Spinactinospora alkalitolerans: one gene and its partner. Each later gene encodes a partner of the first gene's protein in a complex. Links are inferred from orthologs where the notes say so. Each region holds a gene or a part of one and is shown in the gene's direction. Other genes may lie near its edges.

Evidence for each region. Proteins that work in one complex are often made in the same cells at the same time.
Region 2: rplN (region 1) and rpmE share a complex: the UniProt entries of both Bacillus subtilis proteins name them as parts of the 50S ribosomal subunit. The link is inferred for Spinactinospora alkalitolerans from one-to-one orthologs.

What each region holds. Positions count from the first base shown.
Region 1 is NZ_JACCCC010000001.1:5,511,196-5,514,103, reverse strand. What follows is about bases 16-2,815. They hold rplN (50S ribosomal protein L14), read left to right. Parts: upstream 16-1,131; coding sequence 1,132-1,500; downstream 1,501-2,815. Other genes in these bases: HDA32_RS24530 (type Z 30S ribosomal protein S14), read left to right, coding at 2,391-2,576; rplE (50S ribosomal protein L5), read left to right, coding at 1,809-2,378; rplX (50S ribosomal protein L24), read left to right, coding at 1,504-1,809; rpsQ (30S ribosomal protein S17), read left to right, coding at 748-1,032; rpmC (50S ribosomal protein L29), read left to right, coding at 497-751. Outside these bases: more of rpsC, read left to right, coding at 1-15. UniProt on the Bacillus subtilis protein: Binds to 23S rRNA. Forms part of two intersubunit bridges in the 70S ribosome.
Region 2 is NZ_JACCCC010000001.1:5,088,971-5,091,863, reverse strand. Bases 109-2,893 are described here. They hold rpmE (50S ribosomal protein L31), read left to right. Parts: upstream 109-1,288; coding sequence 1,289-1,498; downstream 1,499-2,893. Other genes in these bases: prmC (peptide chain release factor N(5)-glutamine methyltransferase), read left to right, coding at 2,700-2,893; prfA (peptide chain release factor 1), read left to right, coding at 1,636-2,700; HDA32_RS22680 (serine hydrolase domain-containing protein), read left to right, coding at 109-927. Also shown: more of HDA32_RS22680, read left to right, coding at 1-108. UniProt on the Bacillus subtilis protein: Binds the 23S rRNA. While neither of the L31 paralogs is essential, this protein seems to function as the main L31 protein.

The sequences.
Region 1 (2,908 bases):
AGTCCGACCAGCAGCCCGAGGCGAAGCCCGCCCCGCAGGTGCAGGCCGGGGAGAAGTCCGGGAACGAGGGGAGCTGACCGATGCTCATTCCCCGCAAGGTCAAGTACCGCAAGCAGCACCACCCGGACCTCTCCGGTCGCGCCAAGGGTGGTACGAAGATCAACTTCGGTGAGTACGGCATCCAGGCCCTGGAGCCCGCCTACGTCACCAACCGGCAGATCGAGTCGGCGCGTATCGCGATGACCCGGCACATCCGCCGCGGCGGCAAGGTCTGGATCAACATCTTCCCGGACCGCCCGCTGACCAAGAAGCCCGCCGAGACCCGCATGGGCTCCGGCAAGGGCTCCCCGGAATGGTGGGTCGCCCCGGTCAAGCCCGGACGCGTGATGTTCGAGCTGTCCGGGGTTCCGGAGCCCATCGCGAAGGAGGCCTTGCGCCGCGCGATGCACAAGCTCCCGATGAAGTGCAAGTTCGTGAAGCGGGAGGTGTGGGAGTAATGGCGAAGTCCCTGACCGCCCAGGAGCTGCGCGACCAGTCCCTGGAGGACCTGGTCGGCAAGCTCAAGGAGGCCAAGGAAGAGCTGTTCAACCTCCGCTTCCAGGCCGCCACCGGGCAGCTGGACAACAGCAGTCGGCTGCGCACCGTCAAGCGTGAGATCGCTCGGATCTACACGGTCATGCGGGAGCACGAACTCGGCATCATGCCGTTGGCCGGCGAGTCGGCTGAGAAGACGAAGGAAGCAGCCGAATGAGCGAAGAGAAGGCCGTGACCCGCGACCACGAGCGCAACTACCGCAAGGTGCGCGAGGGCTACGTCGTCAGCGACAAGATGGACAAGACCGTCGTTGTCGAGGTGGAGGACCGCGTCAAGCACGCGCTCTACGGCAAGGTCATCCGCCGTACCACGAAGTACAAGGCCCACGACGAGGCGAACTCCGCCGGCATCGGGGACCGGGTCCGCCTGATGGAGACCCGCCCGCTGTCCGCGACCAAGCGCTGGCGCGTCGTGGAGATCCTGGAGAAGGCTAAGTAACCCCCGTCCGGCGGCCGATTCGTGGAGATCGGCCGCCGAGGGGTGAGACCACCTAGCAAGCGCGGGAAGTGAACTCGCGCGCATATATCAGGAGCAGACGTGATTCAGCAGGAGTCGCGACTCAAGATCGCCGACAACACGGGTGCCAAGGAGATCTTGACCATCCGCGTTCTCGGCGGCTCGGGTCGGCGCTACGCGGGCATCGGCGACACCATCGTGGCGACGGTGAAGGACGCTCTTCCCAACGCCGGCGTGAAGAAGGGCGATGTCGTCAAGGCCGTTATCGTGCGCACCACCAAGGAGCGCCGCCGGCCCGACGGCTCCTACATCCGCTTCGATGAGAACGCCGCCGTGCTCATCAAGGACGGTGGGGACCCGCGAGGCACCCGCATCTTCGGCCCGGTCGGCCGTGAGCTGCGGGACAAGAAGTTCATGCGCATCATCTCGCTAGCGCCGGAGGTGCTCTAGGCGATGAAGATCAAATCAGGCGACGAGGTCATCGTCATCGCCGGCAAGGACAGGGGTGCCACCGGGAAGGTCCTCAGGGCCCTTCCCCGGGAGCAGCGTGTCGTCGTCGAGGGCGTCAACCTCATCAAGAAGCACAAGAAGGCCAATCAGGCGGGCGGCCAGCAGGGTGAGGTCGTCACCCAGGAGGCTGCGATCCACGTGAGCAACGTGGCGATCGTCGAGGACGGCAAGGCCACGCGCGTCGGTTACCGCTTCGAGGAAGACGGAACCAAGGTTCGGATCTCCCGCCGCACCGGTAAGGACATCTGATGACGGTTACGACTGAAGCCCCCGCGCTGCCGCGCCTCAAGGAGAAGTACCGCTCCGAGATCATCCAGGGTCTGCGCGACGAGTTCGACATCAAGAACATCATGCAGGTCCCCGGCCTGACCAAGATCGTGGTCAACATGGGTGTCGGTGAGGCCGCGCGCGACGCGAAGCTGATCCAGGGCGCGATCGCAGACCTGTCGGCGATCACGGGCCAGAAGCCCAAGGTGAACCGGGCGAAGAACTCCATCGCGCAGTTCAAGCTGCGCGAGGGCCAGCCGATCGGCGCCAGCGTCACGCTGCGCGGCGACCGGATGTGGGAGTTCCTCGACCGCCTGCTCTCCCTGGCGCTGCCCCGCATCCGCGACTTCCGCGGGCTCTCCCCGAAGCAGTTCGACGGCCGTGGCAACTACACCTTCGGTCTGACCGAGCAGGTCATGTTCCACGAGGTCGACCCGGACAAGGTCGACCGCCAGCGCGGCATGGACATCACGGTCGTCACCACGGCGACCAACGACGACGAAGGCCGTAGCCTGCTCAAGCGGCTCGGCTTCCCGTTCAAGGAAGCCTAGGGGTGACGACGGATGGCTAAGAAGGCACTGATCGCGAAGGCGAACCGGAAGCAGAAGTTCGAGGTTCGCGCGTATACTCGTTGCTCGCGGTGCGGCCGCCCGCGCGCCGTCTTCCGGAAGTTCGGCCTGTGCCGCATCTGCTTCCGCGAGATGGCGCACCGGGGCGAGCTCCCGGGCATCACCAAGTCCAGCTGGTAGAGAGTCTCGAGCACGGAGGCCGAGGGGGTCGGCTGCCGCAGTGCGGTAGCGCCGGCGGCACGCTCACACCTGAGCCATAGCCGCACCCCCTCATCCGTGACTCCGGAATCGGGGCTTCTCTGACAGGCTGCCCCGCCGTGGCGACGCGGCGGGCTGCTCGAAGCGGACGGCGGGGCACCGTCGTCCGCGCATGCGACAACCAACCGACGGGGCACGGCGGCCGGAGCGATCCGGCGCGGTGCCCATGACCACGCCGCAGGTCCTAGAGGAACCTCCGCTTCAGCGGGGGAACAGGCTCAAAGGGAAAGTCTGTCCTTGGGGAAACCCCGGCG
Region 2 (2,893 bases), 420 kb from region 1 along the record:
CTGTCCAAGCCGTTCGTCGCCGCCGTCCTGCTGCAACTCGTCGGTGAGGGCAGGGCCGGCCTCGACGACACGGTGGAGCGGCACCTGCCCGGCCTGGTGGCCGGCGGGGACGAGGTCACGCTGCGCATGCTGATGAGCCACACCAGCGGCCTGTTCAGCTACAACCGGGCGATGCCCAGCGTGCTCGACGACCCCCACCGGACGTGGCGCCCTGAGGAGCTCGTCGAGATCGCCGGCGAGCACGACCCGGTGTTCGCCCCCGGCACCGACGTCGCCTACTCCAACACCAACTACGTGCTGGTGGCGATGGTGATCGAGAAGATCACCGGCCGTCCCTACACCGAGGAGGTCACCGAGCGGATCATCGAGCCGCTGGGACTGGCCGGCACCTCCCTCCCCGGCGACTCCGCCATGCCCGAACCGGCGATGCACGCCTACCTGGCGGTGCGGCCGTGGCCGGGCGCCGATCCCGAGCCGACCGAGATCACCGAGTTCAACCCCACGCGCTGGTACGGCACCGCGCAGGTCGTCTCCACGGTCACCGACATCAACCGGTTCTACGGCGCGCTGCTGGGCGGCGAGGTGCTGGACGCCCCGATGCTGGAGGAGATGCTGACCGTCCAGGCCACCGACGACCAGGGCATCGGCTTCGGGCTCGGCCCCAAGCAGCACGTGCTGTCCTGCGGGGTCGATGTGTGGATGCACTCGGGCAACATCCCCGGCTACCGCAACTGGACCGTGCACAGCGAGGACCGGCACTTCACCATGTTCCAGGCGCGCTACACCGAGGATCCCGACCCTCCGGCCTGGGACATCATCGAGACGGCGCTGTGCCCGGCCGAGACCGCCTCCGGAGCCGATCCGCGGCCCGGCGACCACCCGAGCGAGCCGGTCACCGGCCCCGAACAGGACAAGGGCGGGTCCTAGGTGTGTTGTTTCGGGAATTGTTTCCAGGTCTTGGCCGGGCCCGTGGTGACCTGATGAGGCTGTTGTCAGGCGCCGGCGCGCTGACGGCGGCCTCCCAGGTCATGCGGTGGTGCACGGAGGACCGCGGCCACAGCCTCCCGACTCCCACCGACCTCTCCGAACAACACATCTAGATCGCACTCCCCGGGCTCCGGGCACCCCCGGCGGGACGGGTGGGAATAGTCGCTGGACGATTGCGGTTTGAAGGTCTGGCAAACTGGTATATCGACCGCCGCGGTACCGGTTCGCGCATGTCCGCGTCGAGGAACGACCCGTTCACGACCGCGTGCGTCCGGCGACCGCCCCTAGCGAGGAGATCCACGTGCAAGCCGACATTCACCCTGACTACGTTGTCACCCAGGTGACCTGCGCCTGCGGCAACAACTTCACCACCCGAAGCACCGCCACCAGCGGCGTCATCCGCGCCGACCTCTGCTCCGCCTGCCACCCGTTCTACACCGGCAAGCAGAAGATCCTGGACACCGGCGGCCGGGTCGCCCGCTTCGAGAAGCGCTTCGGCAAGCGCAGGTAGCGTCAGCCGCCGGCGGCGCCGGCGCACCGTGCCACGGGCACGTGCGCCGGCGCCGCGGCACCGCGACGCCGCGCCCGCGGTCTTCGACATCCGGGCGCGCACACCGACGCACCGACGCTTTCGATGGGGACGAAGAAGTGAAGCTGGACGACCTCCTTGGCGAGTACTACGAGCTGGAGCAGCAGCTCGCGGATCCCGCTGTACACGCCGACCAGTCCCAGGCGCGCAGACTGGGGCGGCGCTATTCCCAGCTCACCCCCGTCATCGCGTCCTACCGCGAGCTCCAGCAGGTCGAGAGCGACATCGAGGCCGCCAACGAGCTCGCCGCCGAGGACCCGGCCTTCGCCGACGAGGCCAAGGAGCTCACCGCGCAGCGGGAGGAGCTCACCGAACGGCTGCGCCGCCTGCTGATCCCGCGCGACCCCAATGACGACAAGGACGTCATCCTGGAGGTCAAGGCCGGCGAGGGCGGCGAGGAGTCCGCGCTGTTCGCCGGCGACCTGGTCCGCATGTACCTGCGCTACGCCGAGCGCCAGGGCTGGAAGACCGAGGTCATCGACGCCACCTACTCCGACCTCGGCGGGTACAAGGACATCACGGTCGCGGTCAAGACCAAGGGCGGCGCCGAGCCCGGCCAGGGCGTGTGGACCCAGTTGAAGTTCGAGGGCGGCGTGCACCGCGTCCAGCGCGTGCCGGTCACCGAATCGCAGGGCCGCATCCACACCTCGGCCGCCGGCGTGCTGGTCGTCCCCGAGGCCGAGGAGATCGACGTCGAGATCAGCGACAACGACCTGCGCGTCGACGTCTACCGCTCCTCCGGTCCCGGCGGCCAGAGCGTCAACACCACCGACTCCGCCGTGCGCATCACCCACCTGCCCACCGGCATCGTCGTCTCCTGCCAGAACGAGAAGAGCCAGCTCCAGAACAAGGAGCAGGCGCTGCGCGTGCTGCGGGCCCGGCTGCTGGCCGAGGCGCAGGCCACGGCCGACGCCGAGGCCGAGGCCGAGCGCAAGAGCCAGGTGCGCACCGTCGACCGCTCCGAGCGCGTGCGGACCTACAACTTCCCCGAGAACCGCATCTCGGACCACCGGGTCGGCTACAAGGCCTACAACCTCGATCACGTCCTCGACGGCGACCTGAGCGGCGTGCTGCAGGCCCTCATCGACGCCGACACCAAGGAGAGGCTGGAACAGGCCCGGTAATGAACTTCCTGCTCGACGAGGTGGCGCGGGCGACGCTGCGGCTGGCCGAAGCCGGGGTCGCCTCGCCCCGCACGGACGCCGAGGAACTCGCGGCGTTCGTGCACGGCGTTCGCCGAGCAGAGCTGCACAACGTCGCCGACGGCGACTTCGACGCCCTGTACTGGGAGTGCGTCGCCCGCCGCGCCGCGCGCGA